DNA from 3 places in the Ruegeria sp. CJ9 genome. Region 2 is predicted to be linked to each of the others. Evidence: riboswitches for the same ligand, from Rfam matches in the RefSeq annotation. Region 2 holds a riboswitch; each other region holds the start of a gene.

Region 1 (5,915 bases), on a different contig from region 2:
GGGTCACTTTCCCTTTGTTGATCAGGCCGAGCCCATCGCGCTGCCGAACCTGCCTGTTCAGCGCGTCTTGCAGGACTATCTGTCCGGCGCACTGCCGCAAGATCCCTTGCAATATGCGTCCTATCCTTTTGGCTTTGCCTCGATGCAGGGCGCGACTGCGCTATTTAGAACCGGTCCGAAGGCACAAACTCACATTGCCGAGCTTGAAGAATATGACCCCCACGTCGTCGGAGAAGACGATGAGGGCTTTTTGCTGATCCGTTTGACGCTCTGACGGGTTGTGTTTCCTGCGCCCGTTGCCTATATCAGACCCCGAGAGGTTGGCGCGGGCGAGCGCCTCGCCAACCTGGTCAGGTCCGGAAGGAAGCAGCCACAACGAGCCCCGCTTGGGTCGATGTCCAACCTCTCACTTAAACTCCCGACATTGAATTGTTGCGAACAGGCCTAGGCAATCAACCGTGGCCAGACAGCCGAATTGCGCCGGGCAAAGGCACCGATATGGCCAACCTCGGACAGTCCGAACTCGGCCGGAGACAACAAATGGCGGCGTGCGTTGGACCCGTACAGATCAGCCAGCCGCCAGACCGCGTTCTTTGGCACCAGATCGTCATCCTCAAAGCTGAACAGATCCACTGGTGTGTCTGACTGTGCCCAGCGGGCCTCGGGCAAGGACACGCCGATTTCGGGCAGGTAGTTGCGCGGCCCAGTGCACCAGCGGCGCCACTGCCAATAGACGCTGGCAGGCAGGTTCGATCCGAATCCCAGTGCCTTGCCCGGCAGGTAACCCAGCGCTTTTACGGCCAGGGGCGCGTGTCCGTACCAAAACAGCAAAGCCAACGCCCGATAAGGCCAGGGATGGTCCGACACAGTCACCGGCCCGGCGCAGACGCAGATCATGCGGTCGATCTGATCAATATCGGGCTGAATCGGCCCCAGCATACCGCCGACGGAATGGCCGATGCTCCAGTGCTGCGCGTCGGGGTATCGCCTGCGCATCTCGGCCCGAGCCGCAGGCATGTCGATCAGCGCCCAATCCGCCATCGTGGCCTGAGCTGACTTCAATGGCCTGCTCTGCGAATGACCGAAATCGCTGTAATCATAGGTCAGACAGGCAATGCCATGTTCCGCAGCCAACCAGCGTGCGAAGTGCTGATAATAGTCGCGCGGCACTCCGGTGGCGCTGTGGATCACCACTGCGATCCCAGGTTCGGCTACCGGCAGGTACAGCCGAGCCGACAGTTGGGTCGAACCAGAAGGAAACTGAAAATCCTCGGTTAAAACAGCTTGTGCGGTATCCAGCATGGCGCCCTCAATCTGAACCGATTAGTTCACCACCCCAAACGGCATCTTTTGCCACCCTAAGTCAATCCTGTTTCCGCATGACCACGCGTCCACTTTGCCCCACCAAAAGGCGGCTTGACTCAGGTCACCCCTACCCGCTAGCGATTGGATGATGGTTCTCGTCCCCGGTCTCCGGGGCGGGATGAAAAGGGAACACGGTGCGGTTCTGCCCGGAATACCGGAACGAACCAAGGCCGCGACTGCCCCCGCAACTGTAAGCGGTGAGCAATGCCGAAACACCACTGGCCGCAAGGCTGGGAAGGTCGGCAACGCAACGACCCGCAAGTCAGGAGACCTGCCATCGAACAAGAAACCGAAACTCGGGCGGGGTGTCCGGGCAGGTCGTCAGCACGCTGTCACACCTGATCCACACCCCCGTTCCACGCGCGGAGGGCGCAATATGATCTGGAAGACAAAGACACACCAATTTACCGCAACCGTTTGCCAACGCACAGGAAAAACCTGTCCGGCGCTGGCACAGATGGCGCGCGCGATCGTGCAGGCGATGGATGCTGCCGTTCCGGCGACGACGCCTGATTTTGAGTTCGACGGCAGCTCTGAGCTGGCGTATTGCACGCAAGGATGCAGCGCACGGTTTCGCGCTCAAAAAGACCTGATCCGGGTCTTTTGTGGAACAAGCGAGGATGCGCCCCTCGAGTCGCTGGATGTTTTCGCAGATATGATGTTCGGCCCGGATGTGACCATGCGCCCCGCAGGCATGCTAACCACCCCACCCTGCGCCATGCTTGAGGTCACAGCGATCCCGCCCAACCCGGTGGCACAGGCAGAACGACAGGTGGCGCTCTGATCTAGTCGCGCGTCCGCCCAAGGGCGGCCCATTCCATCTGGCCGCCGGTCTCGACGGCGCAGGACCGCACCGCCCGCAAACGGGTCAACGCTGTCTCGGGGTCTTCACCATGCTCGACCATAAGGCGCAGCACGATCATCCCGGACCGGCCACAGCCGCCCCGGCAATGCACCAGCACCCGCCCCCCGCGGGACAGGATATCAGTCGCCGCAGGGCTGACACTGCCCCACGCCGCGTCAACCTCAGGAGGCGGCGTACCGAAATCCGCAACCGGCAGATGCACCCATTTGATATTGAGTGCGTGCAGGTCTTCGCCAAGCATACCTGCGCCCTCTTGCAGCATTTCGACCTCGGTGGTCATCGAGATCACAAGATCCGGCTGCCAGTCGCGGATCGTTCCCAAGTCCCGCGTATACCCGCCACCGCGCCCCGGAAGAGGTGACAAGGTTACGGTGCCGTTTCCAATCTGAACTGAATGAAGTGCGAACTGGCTCACTACGGACCCTCCCTAATACTCGCTTCTAAGGCGTGCAAATTGTGCTGCAAACCGAAATTCACCCAAGCCTGCTGTGGACGCGGGCGGCAGGGGTCTCTACGCTGCATCGGAACCCGAATCCGACAGAGCAGATATGAACGACACGCCCAGCCCCGCCTATCAGGTTCTTGCCCGCAAATACCGCCCGGAAACCTTTGCCGATCTCGTCGGTCAGGACGCAATGGTGCGCACGCTGAAAAATGCGTTCGAGGCCGACCGGATCGCGCAGGCTTTCATCATGACCGGCATTCGCGGCACCGGCAAAACCACCACGGCACGGATCATCGCCAAGGGCATGAACTGCATCGGCCCCGATGGTGACGGCAAACCAACGACCGAGCCCTGCGGCCAATGCGAACATTGCGTGGCCATTATGGAAGGCCGCCACGTTGACGTGATGGAGATGGACGCCGCCAGCCGTACTGGTGTGAACGATATCCGCGAGATCATCGACAGTGTCCGCTATCGCGCCGCCAGCGCGCGCTATAAAATCTATATCATCGACGAGGTCCACATGCTGTCGACCAGCGCGTTCAACGCGCTGCTCAAGACGCTTGAAGAACCGCCCGAGCATGTGAAGTTCATCTTTGCCACCACCGAGATTCGTAAAGTGCCAGTGACGGTTCTGTCGCGCTGCCAACGGTTCGACCTGCGCCGGATCGAACCCGAGGACATGATCAGCCTGCTCGGCAAGATTGCGGCGGCGGAAAACGCTCAGATCGCGGATGACGCGCTGGCGCTGATCACCCGTGCAGCCGAGGGTTCGGCCCGGGACGCGACCTCGCTGCTGGATCAGGCGATCTCGCACGGTGCGGGTGAAACCAGCGCCGATCAGGTCCGCGCGATGCTGGGCCTGGCTGATCGCGGTCGGGTACTGGACCTGATGGACATGATCCTGCGCGGGGACGCTGCAGGCGCGCTGACCGAGTTGGGCGGGCAATATGCCGAAGGAGCCGATCCGCTGGCCGTGCTACGCGATCTGGCCGAGATCACCCATTGGGTCTCTGTGGTTAAAATCACGCCAGACGCAGCCAATGATCCCACCGTTTCGCCGGACGAGCGCGCGCGTGGTCAACAAATGGCCGAAGCCCTGCCGATGCGCGTCCTGACCAGGATGTGGCAGATGTTGCTTAAAGCGCTCGAAGAGGTCTCGGCGGCCCCAAATGCCATGATGGCAGCTGAAATGGCAGTGATCCGACTGACCCATGTGGCAGACCTGCCCAGCCCGGAAGAGTTGATCAAACGTCTGCAAGACACGCCCCCACCGCCAAATGGCGGACCCGGTGGCGGGATACCGGTGCCATCACATGCCGCGGTTCAGACGCAAGCGCCGGTGGCATCTTCTTATTCAGCTCCCGCCCATGGTGGGGGCGGCGGCGCTCCCAGCGCGGCGTTGGCGCAGGATGTGCAGGCCGCCCTGGCACGTTATCCGACCTTCGATCATGTGGTCGAACTGATCCGCGCAAACCGGGACGGCGTGCTTCTGGATGAGGTGAAGCGGTCTTTGCGGCTTGCAGCCTATCAACCCGGGCGTATCGAATTCCAACCGACCCAGCGTGCCTCGGCCCAGTTGGCGCAACGTCTAGGAACCGCCCTGCAGCGATGGACCGGTAACCGCTGGGCAGTCACTGTCGTCAACGAAGGCGGCGGCGAGACGATCTATGAAAAGGAAAACGCGGCTGAGGAAGCATTGAAGGCAGAAGCCCGCGAACACCCGCTGGTGCAGGCGGTTCTGGCCCAGTTCCCGAAGGCGCGGATCAAAAGCATCGAAACGCCAGAGCAACGCGCGGCCAAGGTCGAAACCGAAGCCCTGCCCGAGGTCGAAGACGAATGGGACCCGTTCGAGGAAGACTGAGCCACTTCAACACACACCCCCGAAATCCTCCCGCACCCGCCACGGGCCCAACGGGAGGAAAGGTCTTTCAAAGACCTTGACGACGGGCGGGAGCAACCCCACCCCCTTGTGCCACACGGGTACCGCCCGTATTTAGGCGACAAAGCGATACACAGGAGAATACCGATGCTCAAAGGACTCGGCGGTCTGGGCGACATGGCCAAGATGATGAAATCCGCGCAGGACTTGCAGGCCAAGATGACCGACATGCAGGAAGAGCTGAACAACATGATGGTCGTTGGCGAATCCGGTGCAGGACTGGTGAAGGCCACCGCCACCGCAAAAGGTGAGCTGAAAGGTCTGGACATCGACCCATCGATCTTTAACGGCGACGACAAGGAAGTGGTCGAGGACCTGATCCTGGCCGCCATCAAGGACGCACAAACCAAAGCGACTGAACGCGCACAGGCCGAAATGGCGAAGCTGACCGAAAGCATGGGCCTGCCCGCAGACATCAAGCTGCCGTTCTGATACCCCCTCCTGACGGATCATCGGCCGGGCGCCCCTGCCCGGCCCCTTTGCAGGAGCACCCTCGGTGAGTTCGAACAGCGATATCGACAACCTGATTGATCTGATGGCCAAGCTGCCGGGCCTCGGCCCCCGCTCGGCCCGCCGCGCGGTGTTGCATCTGATCCGCAAGCGCGCCCTGCTGCTGACACCCCTGTCGGACGCCATGCAGCAGGTTGCCATCACCGCCCGCGAATGCCTGAACTGCGGCAACGTCGGCACCACCGATATCTGTGACATCTGCGACAGCGAGGACCGCGCGACCGGAGAGCTATGCGTGGTCGAAGACGTGGCCGACCTGTGGGCAATGGAACGCGCCGGGGTCTTCAAAGGCCGCTATCACGTTCTGGGCGGCACATTGTCGGCGCTGGACGGGGTCGGCCCGGACGAACTTCGCATTCCTCGCCTCAAGGACCGCGTGACAGCCGAAGGGATCACCGAGATCATCCTCGCCCTGAACGCCACCGTCGACGGTCAGACTACCGCGCATTATATTGCCGATCAGTTGGAAGGACAGGTCCGCCTGACCTCGCTGGCGCAAGGCGTGCCGATTGGCGGAGAGCTGGATTATCTGGATGACGGGACGATCACGGCTGCGTTGAGGGCGCGGAAAGAGCTTTGATCTTGTCAGGTGTTCCGTTTGACAAGTGCTCAAGCTTATTTCTGGTGATATTGCATTGCACCAACCATTCATACGGCAGAACATTGACCGCGACGTTGTTCGGCAGTTGGTAAAATGACATGCTCCGATAACTCCAAGCATATGGAACGCAGTCTTTTAGGGCTGCTGCATGTAAATAGAACTGAAACTCTCTTGGCGCATTTCGAAG
Region 2 (5,915 bases):
GGGTGGAAAAGTCGTCCAACCGCGTATCTTCGCGCCCATCCGCTGGCAGGACAGCCAGCGCGATGCCCTTGTCCTGCGCCAGCGCCAGAACCTGCTGCAGGCCATAGGACCAATAAGGCACGCCGCCGATCAGGCGGATCAGAATGCCTTTCGCACCTTCCAGAGTTTGTTCGACGTAGGTATCGACGGACAGAGGGTGTTTCAGCGCCGTCAGATTGGCCAACCGCATCGTGGGCATCCGCCCCTCAGCCCCGCCACCGCGATGCCAGCCTGCCGCGAAAGCTCCGAGGTCGCTGTCCGAAAAGGACAGCACCACCAGATCCGCCGGGCTTTGGCCCAGATCGGTCGGGGTCTCGGTTTCCTCGAGCCCGTGGCTTTCGCGGAAGACGACGTGCATGGCTTACTCGGCGGCCTCGGTCACACCCACGAGGATCTCGCGGATCGCGGCCTCTTTGATGTCGTCATGTTCGGCAATCACCACCAGACGCGAGCGGCGCTCTTCGCCGGGTTCCCATGGGCGGTCGTACTGATGTCGCACGCGTGCGCCAACCGCCTGAACTAACAAGCGCATCGGTTTGCCCTGGACAGCGGCGTAACCTTTGACCCGCAGGATGTTCAGCTCATTTGCCAAGCGTTCGATATTGGCAACCAGTGCTGCCGGATCGGTCTGTTCCGGCAACTCGACGATAATGCTTTCGAAATCGTCATGTTCATGATCGTGGTGGCCATCGTGGTGCGACGGGCGTGCATCCATGTCATCCTCGGCGGCAGCCTCAAGCCCCAGTACGACGCGCACGTCCACAGCGCCTTCGGCAACTTCGACGACGGGCAGGGCGCGCGGAGCCTCGGCTGCGATCACTTCTTTGGCCTTTGCCACGCCTTCCGGGCCAGCCAGGTCAGGCTTGGTCAGCAGGATGATGTCGGCGCAGGAGATCTGATCCTCGAACACCTCGGACAAGGGCGTTTCATGGTCGATCGAGTCGTCAGCCAGGCGCTGGGCGTCGACGGCTTCGACATTCGGGGCAAAACGCCCGGCGGCGACGGCCTCGGCATCGGCCAGAGCGATCACGCCATCCACGGTGATTTTCGAGCGGATATCGGGCCAGTCAAACGCTTTCAACAGCGGCTTTGGCAGAGCCAGACCGGACGTTTCGATCAGGATGTGATCAGGGCGCGGCTCCAGTGCCATCAGCGCCTCGATGGTCGGAATGAAATCATCGGCCACGGTGCAGCAGATGCAGCCATTGGCCAGTTCCATGATATTTTCCGCCGGGCAATCGGGAATGGCGCAGGATTTCAGAATGTCGCCATCCACACCCACATCGCCAAATTCATTGACGACAACGGCCAGACGCTTGCCCTGAGGGTTCTGCATTAGATGTTTGACCAGCGTGGTTTTGCCCGAACCCAGAAAGCCGGTGATCACAGTGACGGGGAGTTTTTCGAGATTGCTCATTTCAGGGCTCCAATCGGGGGAATGCGGGCCGCACAGTTTTTGCGGAAATGTTCGGGACGTTCGCGCCATTTGACCAGACCGTCTTCGGCGGCGAGATACTTGGTGACGCCTTCGACGATGGTGTCGACATGGTCGGTTTCGTTCAGGTTTTCGTACACAAAGGTCCAGCGGGTCGGTCCGCCGCGCAGCACTATGGAACAACCCTGATCGCAATTTGACAGGCACTCGACCGGCTTCAGCACGATACCTTCGGGCAAATCGGCGTCTTCCAGTGCCTTGTGCAGCAGGGCACCTGGACGTTGCGCATCGTCTTCAATCGGCAGGCCACGCCGACAGGTCGTGCAGACCAGCAGCTCGACTGGTGCAGTCTCGGTCACGTCTCTCATCCCCCCAAATCCTCTTTGCAGGGGACGGGGTTTCATGCGGGCCACGTCTGCACATGGACCCGACACCGGATCACCCCGTCCGGTTTCAACTTCGGGCGCTGGCAGGTCTCCCGGCTTGCGGATGTCGGGGCGCTTGCCCCGGCAGATGTCCCGCCTTCCCGGCCTTGCGGGCCAGTGGCATTGGGCACCCTCTCCGGTCACGGTCGCGGGGGCGGCTGCGTTTGACGGTTGCCCGCTGACGCATTCCCTTTTCATCCATCCGAAGATGGACACCAACGCATGCGACATGCGGCACGGGCAGGGGGCTTGTCAAGCACGAGGCGCATGGTGAAATCGTTCAAACCAAAAAAGCGACCAGCCTGTGTCAATCCGCGGCATGCGCGGCCAGCCTCTCGCGCAGCCAAGCGCAAAACAACCCTGCCGCAGCGGTCGATTGCGTAGCGCCTCGTGTACTGATCAGGTAATGCGACTGGGCAAAAGGAATCGCAGGTCCCGCAATTGCAATCGGCACAGCCTGCCGGATCGCATTCCGGGCGAACCGTTCCAGAACCGTTGCATAGCCCGCCCCTGCCATCACAAGCTGCAGTGCTGCGACCGAGGTGTCCACCGAATGTCGGGGCGGCTGGTCCGGAAGCGCGAGCCCGTTGGCCTGAAAGTACCGCGCCCAGTTGTCTTCGTATCCAAGGATATGAATCAGAGGGCCTTGCCGCAGTACGTTCAGGGTCGCGGGCGAGTCCCCGGCCCGGCATACCGGTACCAGCTTTTCATCTGTCAGCTTTTCGGACTGAACGCCGGGCCAATCGCCATAACCCAGCCGGATTTCCACATCCAAATCGCCGGGGGCCACGCTGTCATTCCAGATGTGCGAGACAAGGCGTACTGGGATCTCGGGGTGGCGAGCGGTAAAGTCGGGCAGTTCCGCCGCGACCCAATAGGTGGCTGTCGATATCGCCGCACGGATCGTCAGGGTCTGGCGCGAGGCAGGGCCGAACAGGCTGTTGGTGGACAGGGCGATGTCGCCAAGCGCACGCCGCACAGTCAACGAATAAGACTGCCCCAGCTCAGTCAGTTCCAACCGGCGGGCATTCCGGGTGAACAGCTTTTGCCCAAGCTCGGCTTCAAGCGACCGGATATGCAATGAGACCGCCGTCTGCGTCAGGCCCAGCTCTTTTGCTGTGGTGGTAAAATTCAGATGCCGCGCGGCGGTTTCAAAGCTGCGCAACCATGTGGGGTTTGGAAGGCGATCCATATATCACCAAATTATTTTGACCATAATTGGCATTATTAATCATTTTCGTTTCTAACAGACAACACAGATACTCGGCCCGAATACGACCGTCAGGAGGGAAACATGAAAGTCGGATTTATCGGTTTAGGAAATGTGGGCGGCAAACTGTCCGGCTCGCTTCTGCGCAACGGGATTGACCTGACGGTTCACGACCTTAACCCAGACCTGGTGGCCGAGTTTGTGGCCAAGGGGGCCGAAGCCGCGGAAAGCCCGGCGCAGATGATGCGGGACTGCGATGCCGTTATAACCTGCCTGCCGTCCCCGGCGGCCTCGGACGCAGTGATGCAAGATATGCTGCCCGCGGTCGGGCCGGGCAAGATCTGGATGGAGATGTCGACCACCGACGAAGCCGAGGTTAAACGACTGGGCGCCATGGTGATCGAGCGAGGAGGAGCGGCGGTGGATTGCCCGGTTTCAGGCGGGTGCCACCGGGCGGCTACTGGCAATATCTCGATTTTCGCCGGATGTGATCGCGAAACCTTTGAGCGGATTCTGCCGTTTTTAACCACGATGGGGCGGCGCGTGCTGCACACGGGGGAGTTGGGCTCAGCCTCGGTCCTAAAAGTTCTGACCAACTATCTGGCGACCGCCAACCTGATCACCTGTGCCGAAGCGCTGGTAACGGCCAAAGCGGCCGGGATGGATTTGAACACCACTTATGAGGCGATAAAGATTTCGTCGGGTACTTCGTTCGTGCATGAAACAGAAAGCCAGGTCATTCTGAACGGGTCCCGCGATATCTCTTTCACCATGGACCTTGTCAAAAAGGACATCGGACTGTTCCAAGACGTCGCCGACCGCGCCGGAGTACCCTTGGAAATCAACCCGGTAATGATCCGCATCTTCGACGACGGTATCGCCCGCTATGGTGAACGCGAACTGTCCCCGAATATTATCAAGCGGTTGGAGGACGCGACCGGGCTGGATATCACGGCGCCCGGTTTCCCGACCGAGATGCACGATGATGAACCGGAAGAGCCGGGTTATGAAGTTATCCCACAGAGAGGTCAGGCCGAATAGCGCACACCGAGCGCAGTTGAATACCGGTTAGATAATCAAAGAAGTGGAGGCGAGTACCGGAATCGAACCGGTGTACACGGATTTGCAATCCGCTGCGTCACCACTCCGCCAACTCGCCTTTTCAAGTAAAATCAAATACTTGCTGTGGTGTGGCAGGCGTTTTAACACCTTTCGTCAGGGGCGTCCAGTGGGTTGATTGCAAAAATCCACCTCCATGTGTTGCGGCATGGCGCGGCGCGACACCAAGTCTCTGCGATCTGGTGAAACTTTCGACGTTGCAGCCGTTGCCGGTTTCTTCTGGATGTGGCAAAAGCCGGGAACACTAGGGAAAAACATGGGCGATCCAATGACAGATTTCGCAACCCGGCGCCGCACGATGGTCGATACGCAGATCCGACCTTCGGATGTAACGAAATTCCCCATCATTGACGCCATGCTGACCGTTCAGAGAGAGAATTTTGTACCTGACGCTCAGCGTGAAGCGGCTTACGCCGAAGGCGTGATCGACCTTGGTGGCGACCGTTGCTTGCCCGAACCGCGGACATTGGCCAAAATGCTGGATGCGCTGAATATCTCGAATGACGAGGCTGTTTTGGATATCGCCCCGGCTCTGGGCTATTCCACTGCGGTTGCCGCGCGTATGGCGCAGTTGGTGGTTGCCGTGGAAGAAGATGAAGATATGGCCGCCGAAGCGCAAACGATCTTGATGGAAGCAGATGCCGACAACGCGATTGTACATGTTGGGCCGCTGGCGCAGGGCGCGACCGAACACGGCCCCTATGACGTCATCATGATACAAGGCGGGGTTGAGCAGGTTCCCGAGGCATTGATCGCCCAGTTGAAGGATCACGGACGCATTGCCTGCCTGTTCGTCGAAGGAGAGCTTGGAACCGTTCGGATCGGGCATAAATCCGGCGGTCGGGTGACGTGGCGTCATGCATTCAACGCCAATGCCCCGGTTTTGCAGGCATTTTCCGCCGAGTGTGCATTTTCGCTATAATTTCATCGCTTATTTTTCTGCGACCTTGATTAGTTGAAAACATCGGCGCAAACTACGCTCAGGGCAGCGTAATTTTGATTTGAGAAGGATTTCGACATGCGTTCAAGGACAGGGGGAAAGCTAACAAAGGCGATGGCGCTGACTGCGGGGCTCGCGCTCAGTGTTGTACCAGGGCGTGCGGTATGGGCTGATAACCTGACCGACGCGTTTATCGGGGCTTACAATACAAGTGGGCTGCTGGAACAGAACCGCGCCTTGTTGCGCGCGGCTGATGAAGACGTCGCAATCGCGCTGTCAGCGCTGCGCCCGATCATCAACTGGGCGGTCGAGGTCAGTCAGAATTACAATCGCAACAGCACGAGCGCTGGTGTTGTGCGGGATGAGCCAGCCAACTTTTTCACCGGCCTCACCCTGAGCCAGCTGATCTATGATGGCGGCTTCTCGGTTCTGGGCAAGCAATCGGCGCAGGAAACGGTGCTGGCCACACGGCAAACCTTGCTGGACGTCGAACAGGACGTCCTGTTTCGCGGCCTGAACGCGTATTTGGGTGTTCTGCTGCAAGAAGAAACCGTTCAGATTCGCCTGAACAACGTGGATGTGTCTGCCGAAGAATTGCGCGCCTCTCAGGACCGCTTTGATGTGGGTGAGGTGACCCGGACGGACGTCGCGCTGTCCGAAGCACAGCTGGCCAGCTCGCAAGCGGATCTAGCGGTTGCGCGCGGTAACCTGAGCATTGCGCAGGCGGAATATGTGAACGCCGTGGGC
Region 3 (5,915 bases), on a different contig from region 2:
AAGCCTGAAGTTAAAGCTGAGCCTTACCAAAGGACATATCCCCACCCCAGTTGGTGCGCCCCTTAAACAACAGGAATGTTGCACCCATAGCGTCAAACGATGTGGCGAGAATGAAGAGAAACTTGCCGCGATACTTGATCAGGTATTACTTGCCTCTGACTTCGGAGATGGTTGTCTCGCCGAGACGGTCGACTAGGCTTTGCTCGATCTCCTTCATGATACTCGAAACGCGACGGTGCAACGCATGTTCCACTGAACATTTGGGGGCATGGTCTTCTCTGCCAGAGGCGATCAGACTTTCGTCCAACGCAAGATACACATCCGCCAGGGTTATGCTGTCTGGTTCGCGTGCCAGACTCCACCCTCCTGCGTGGCCTTTTTCCGAAGTTAACAGACCCGCGTCACGAAGCCGTCCCAAGACGCGGCGTACCACCACCGGGTTCGTCCCTGAATGCTCGGCGATATCCGCAGATGTACGCTTACGATTCGGATCTCCGGCCATGTGGCCGAGCGTGTGCAGGGCGAGGGATAGGCGGCTATTGCGCTTCATTTGTCGTTCTTCTCCAGGCAGATATCACACGTAACAATAACTGTTGCATTCGTCTAGTAACTGCGTAAGTTACGTGAATCTCAATGCACCATTCGGAGCAACCCATGTCAGATACCCGACTTCCTGTCACCGTCCTTTCCGGCTTCTTAGGGGCGGGCAAGACCACCCTTTTGAACCGAATCCTGAACAACCGCGAAGGGCGTCGGGTCGCGGTTATCGTCAACGATATGTCCGAGGTGAATATCGACGCCGATCTGGTACGGGCCGATACCGAACTCAGCCGGACGGATGAAACTCTGGTAGAAATGTCGAATGGCTGCATCTGTTGTACCCTTCGGGACGATCTTTTGGAGGAAGTCCGGCGCCTCGCTGCGGAAGGACGTTTTGACTACCTGCTTATTGAATCCACAGGCATTTCCGAACCATTGCCTGTGGCAGCAACTTTCGATTTTCGGGATGAAGCGGGCGACAGCTTGTTGGACGTGGCGCGGCTCGACACCATGGTAACGGTTGTCGATGCGGTGAACTTGCTGAACGATTTCTCGTCCCACGATTTCCTACGAGACCGAGGCGAAACGATGGGAGAGGAAGACGAGCGAACTCTGGTCCACTTGCTTACGGATCAAATAGAATTCTCTGATGTAGTGATCCTGAACAAGGTTGATGATGCGGGGTCAGAAAAAGTTGGTGCGGCACGCAAGATCATCCGCAGTCTGAATGCAGATGCCGAGATCATCGAGACCAACCATTCGGAAGTTGCCGCAGAAAAGATCCTGGACACCGGCCTGTTTGACTTCGAGCAAGCCCATGAACACCCGATGTGGGCAAAGGAGCTGTATGGCTTTGCCGACCATGTGCCTGAGACTGAAGAATACGGGGTTGCGTCATACGTTTACCGGGCGCGACTTCCGTTCGTTCCCGAACGCATTTTGGACGTTCTCAACGGTGATCTGCCAGGGGTGATCCGGGCCAAAGGCCACTTTTGGATTTCGACACGCCCCGACTGGGTGGCTGAATTTTCACTCGCCGGTGCATTGTCCAGCGTCAAGCCACTCGGCACCTGGTGGGCATCAGTTCCCGAAGAGCGACGCCCCGCACATGACAGCGCCCGCGCCTATATGCAGGCCCACTGGCAAGAGCCGTGGGGCGACCGCCGTCAAGAGATCGTTTTCATCGGTGCTGGGATCGACTGGCAAAGTTTGAAGGCACGATTGGACAATTGCCTTATTCCAGCAGTTACGGCGGCAGGGCCGGACAATTTGCCGGACTTGCCGGACCCCTTCCCGATTTGGCGCCGGGCAGAGGATGCCGCATGAACTTCGTTAGAAAGCCCGTGAAAGACAAGGTCACCGGTGTGAGCTTCGCAGATGATCCGGCGGCACTCCGCACTTTTGCACAGCCAAACTGTGCCGCTTTGATTTGGCGCCGGCGAACCCCGCCGGATATGCAAAGCTGGCTTAACCAACTTGATCCCAAGGTTTTGCCAAGTGGGCGAGTCATTCTTCCACCAAGCGCCGTTAAGACGACCGTGGAGCAACTCTGCGATATCTCCGGCATGCCTAACGGGACTGAAAGAGCGTGGCTTCAAGATGATATCGCTTCTCTGGCCGACATTTTCTGTGAACTGATGAACGCCAACTTCTTGCGGCTGCGGCTGGATGTTGTCACCACCAATGCTTGCCGTAAATTTCATACCGATGCTGTCACCGCCCGGTTGGTCTGCACCTATCGTGGCACTGGAACACAATACGGCACCTCGACTGATGGAAAGGATCCCGCGCTTGTGTTTACCGTTCAGACCGGCGCTCCGATCCTGCTACGGGGAACACTCTGGCCCGAGCGCCCATCGTCAGGGGTGGTGCATCGCTCGCCTCCGATCGAAGGTACCAGTGAATCCCGTCTCGTCTTGGTTTTGGACCCAGTGGAAAATCCGGAAACCGAAGCATGAGACGTAACCTCGGGCAATGCAGCTTGCGCCGCAAGCATCGATCAACCGATCCGATGGATGTGTTTGACGGCCTTCCAGCCCCGTTGCGACAGTGGTTGTCAGAAGCTGCATTGCCATGGTCCCCGGTATCCGCGCGCCGCATCTGGTCAAAATCGCGGGCCAAGGGGCTTTCATCAGAAGAAACGCTCGTGTCACTCAGCCAGGCCGAAGCCCGAACGCTCGCGCGTGACCGGCAATCGACTGTTTTCAAATTAAATTCTCAAACATGAAGGAAAAAATGCCACCTCTAACACAGTATGCTGTCGCGACCCATGCGACACTGGGTGCCGCACTTGCAGCGAAAACGCATGCGGCAGACTTCGAAACCCTGAGCGTTTGAGTTCCGATCGAAAAGTTGTTGTTTCAAATCGTGATTGACATGGCCCCTAGTCTAAGACAAGCAAGGGCCAGATGGTTCCCGATGGTGCGCCCAAGGGATGAAAAGGGAATACGGTGCGGTTCGCCACTTTGGCGCCAAATCCGTGACTGCCCCCGCAACTGTAAGCGGTGAGCGACGCCAAAATCCACTGGTCATTGGGCCGGGAAGGATGGCCAAGCATCGACCCGCAAGTCAGGAGACCTGCCATCACATGTTCAACCAACCCGGGGCGGGGCGTCCTGGAAGGAGGCTTTGATGGCACGTCTGAAACGTGTGTACATGATCGGCACCTTCTGTCCGCGCTTGGCTTTAAGCGGAGCGGACTATGCCGGAAACACCTGACCATTTCCTTCTGATCTGCTCGACCTGTACCGGCGCATTGCCTGTTGATGTCATGCGCAATGCGTTGACCGGCAGGTTGCCAACCGGGTTCGCAGTGCGCACCGTTACCTGCATGGCGGGCTGCGCGCGACCAACGACCGTCGGATTTCAGGCCGCTGGCAAAGCTCAGTACCTGTTCGGCGATATTGAAACTGCAGAAGATGTCGACGCGCTGGCGGAATTCGCACATCAGTACCGCAACGTCGCAGACGGTTGGACCAACGCGACGGACCGGCCGCAACCACTATTTACAAAAACCCTTTCTCGTTTGCCTCGGATTCAATTGGGGGAACCATCATGACGACCTCATCTTTTCTGGTTGCGCGTGATCTCGAATATTATGCGCTCAATGGTGACGTTCTTCTGCAAGGCGTCTCGTTTGAATTGGCCGAGGGCGCGATACTGGCAATTGCCGGTCCGAATGGGGCGGGAAAAACCACGCTTTTGAACCTTCTGTGCGGGGCGGCTGAGATTGTATTGGGCAATGTATTGGTCAAGGAACGCAGCCTGAAAAATATGCCCGCAATGGAACGCGCCCGCATGATCGCTGTTGTCGGCCAGCAAGAACAACCGGATGGCAGGCTGTTGTTGCGGGACTATGTTGCCATGGGCCAGATTCCGATCTGGGCCGACCGTTCGGCGGATGAACATGCCAGAGAACTTAACAGAATCCTTGAGCTGACCGACCTTGGCGCGCTGGCAGACAAGCGCATGGCGGTACTGTCCGGGGGCGAACGTCAACGCGCGCATATCGCCCGGGCACTGGCACAGAACCCATCGTTGTTGTTCCTGGATGAGCCAACCAACCATCTCGATCCGGATGCCAAGGGTCGGATGCTGTCTCTGGTCGCCGAACTCGGCATCACGGTTGTGATGATTGTCCATGATCTTGTCATGATCCCGGAATTTGCCACCCACGTGGCGCTGATGAAATCAACGCGGCTGACGGGATTTGGCCCCGTGGCCGAAGTGCTGACCCCCGAGCGGGTCCGCGATACTTTTGGCGTTGAATACCTGTGCTTTCACCACGAAGGCCGCGTGATTCCAGCGCTGGATATCCGAAAATCCACAATCTCAACCTAAACCGAGGAACATTCCCCAATGAAACACATCTGGTCCGTGGCGCTGGTCACAGCCATGCAAGGCGGCGCGTCCGCCCACGAGGTCACCGTCGACAACTGCGGAGCGCCGCTGGTGTTCGAAGCCCAGCCCGAGCGTCTGGTTGTGCATGACATGAACATGACCGATATGGCCTTCGCGTTGGGCCTGCAGGACAAGATCGTCGGTCTGACCGGCATCACCGGCTGGTACAAAACCAGCCCGGAATTCGACACCCTGCGCGGCGATATCCCCGAACTGGCACCGAAATACCCAACGGTCGAAAACCTTGTTGCCGTGGAACCCGACCTGTTCTTTGCTGGCTGGTATTACGGCATGAAGCCGGGCGGAGATGTGACCCCGGATACGCTGGAGCCCTTTGGTATCAAGACCATGATCCTGACCGAAAGCTGTGTGCATCTGGACAAGGATCGCCCCGAAGCCAGCATGGACCTGCTGTTCAATGACGTCCTGCGCCTGGGTCAGGTCATGCACGTTGAAGACAAGGCCGAGGCGCTGGTCACGGGCTGGAAAGACGAACTCTCAGTGATCGAAGCGCAGACTGCCGACCTGGCGAAACCCCGCGTTTTCTTGCTGGACGGCCCGGCGGACGCGCCATTCACCGCAGGTAAGTTCGCCATCCCCGATGCTATGATTGCTGCCGCGGGTGGTGAAAACGTGACCCACGACATGGAAACAAGCTGGGGCCGAACCTCGTGGGAGGCGGTCGCCGCCGCAAACCCGGAATTCCTTGTGCTGCTTGATTATCAAACGGGCAATGGCGCTGCGGACACGTTCAAATTTTTGCAGGAACATCCAGTGATGTCGCAGACTGAAGCCGTGAAAAACGAGCGCTGGATCGGTTTGCGGTACGAGGAATTGACCCCCGGACCGGCAAATATCGAAGCGATTTCGAAAATGGCCCAGGCCATGCATCCAGGCCTCAACTGATATGGGCCGACTGGGCCTGACACTTGTGCTGGGGGCGGTCATGTTGGCCGCCCTCTTACTGATGTCCACCATCTATGGCACCACATCCATCCCTGTCACGGACACGGTCACGGCGATCTTGCTGGGAACGGGGCTGATTGAAGGAGAGATGTCGCCGCTGCACCGGATCGTCTTTGACCTGCGCCTGCCGCGCGCCTTGTTCGCGGCCGTGATCGGGGCTGGTTTGGGCATTGTCGGTGTGGTTTTGCAAACCACAACGCGCAACGACTTGGCCGACCCGTTTTTGTTTGGCCTGTCCTCGGGCGCGGCGGCAGGTGCCGTGTTCGTCATCACAGTGACCGGGGATATTCTGGGTTTTTGGACCTTACCGCTGGCCGCGTTTTGCGGAGGGCTTGTGGCGTCGGGTATCGTGCTGGCACTGGTTCACGGGTTGCGTACAAGCGCGCCCGAGAAACTGATATTGGCCGGTTTGGCCGTGTCCTTCTTGTTCTCTGCAATCACCAACTATCTAATTTTCGCAGGCGACAGCCGCGCCGCGCATTCGGTGATCTTCTGGATGCTGGGCGGTC

What was found. A riboswitch is a leader RNA that binds a small molecule or an ion and turns the genes downstream of it on or off. The one in region 2 is predicted to bind cobalamin.
Region 1: it holds a riboswitch for cobalamin, as region 2 does, so the genes downstream of both, ACR0AJ_RS10345 (hypothetical protein) here and ACR0AJ_RS05760 (DUF1636 family protein) in region 2, are expected to answer to the same signal.
Region 3: it holds a riboswitch for cobalamin, as region 2 does, so the genes downstream of both, ACR0AJ_RS16260 (DUF1636 family protein) here and ACR0AJ_RS05760 (DUF1636 family protein) in region 2, are expected to answer to the same signal.

The regions. Positions count from the first base shown of each region.
Region 1 is NZ_JBQFPY010000004.1:134,013-139,927, reverse strand. It holds gene ACR0AJ_RS10360 (bifunctional 2',3'-cyclic-nucleotide 2'-phosphodiesterase/3'-nucleotidase) at 1-274, shown strand, start outside; RNA gene ffs (signal recognition particle sRNA small type) at 314-412, shown strand; gene ACR0AJ_RS10350 (alpha/beta hydrolase family protein) at 445-1,302, opposite strand; cobalamin riboswitch at 1,438-1,658, shown strand; gene ACR0AJ_RS10345 (hypothetical protein) at 1,742-2,149, shown strand; gene ACR0AJ_RS10340 (protein-tyrosine phosphatase family protein) at 2,151-2,645, opposite strand; gene ACR0AJ_RS10335 (DNA polymerase III subunit gamma/tau) at 2,779-4,539, shown strand; gene ACR0AJ_RS10330 (YbaB/EbfC family nucleoid-associated protein) at 4,705-5,049, shown strand; gene recR (recombination mediator RecR) at 5,114-5,707, shown strand; gene ACR0AJ_RS10320 (hypothetical protein) at 5,673-5,915, opposite strand, start outside.
Region 2 is NZ_JBQFPY010000002.1:68,791-74,705, forward strand. It holds gene cobN (cobaltochelatase subunit CobN) at 1-397, opposite strand, end outside; gene cobW (cobalamin biosynthesis protein CobW) at 401-1,456, opposite strand; gene ACR0AJ_RS05760 (DUF1636 family protein) at 1,453-1,842, opposite strand; cobalamin riboswitch at 1,926-2,134, opposite strand; gene ACR0AJ_RS05765 (LysR substrate-binding domain-containing protein) at 2,207-3,091, opposite strand; gene ACR0AJ_RS05770 (NAD(P)-dependent oxidoreductase) at 3,194-4,150, shown strand; tRNA gene ACR0AJ_RS05775 (tRNA-Cys) at 4,195-4,268, opposite strand; gene ACR0AJ_RS05780 (protein-L-isoaspartate O-methyltransferase family protein) at 4,497-5,150, shown strand; gene ACR0AJ_RS05785 (TolC family outer membrane protein) at 5,247-5,915, shown strand, end outside.
Region 3 is NZ_JBQFPY010000008.1:63,422-69,336, forward strand. It holds gene ACR0AJ_RS16240 (RrF2 family transcriptional regulator) at 146-550, opposite strand; gene ACR0AJ_RS16245 (GTP-binding protein) at 655-1,866, shown strand; gene ACR0AJ_RS16250 (DUF1826 domain-containing protein) at 1,863-2,498, shown strand; gene ACR0AJ_RS16255 (DUF6525 family protein) at 2,495-2,767, shown strand; cobalamin riboswitch at 2,933-3,139, shown strand; gene ACR0AJ_RS16260 (DUF1636 family protein) at 3,242-3,598, shown strand; gene ACR0AJ_RS16265 (ABC transporter ATP-binding protein) at 3,595-4,380, shown strand; gene ACR0AJ_RS16270 (ABC transporter substrate-binding protein) at 4,399-5,346, shown strand; gene ACR0AJ_RS16275 (FecCD family ABC transporter permease) at 5,348-5,915, shown strand, end outside.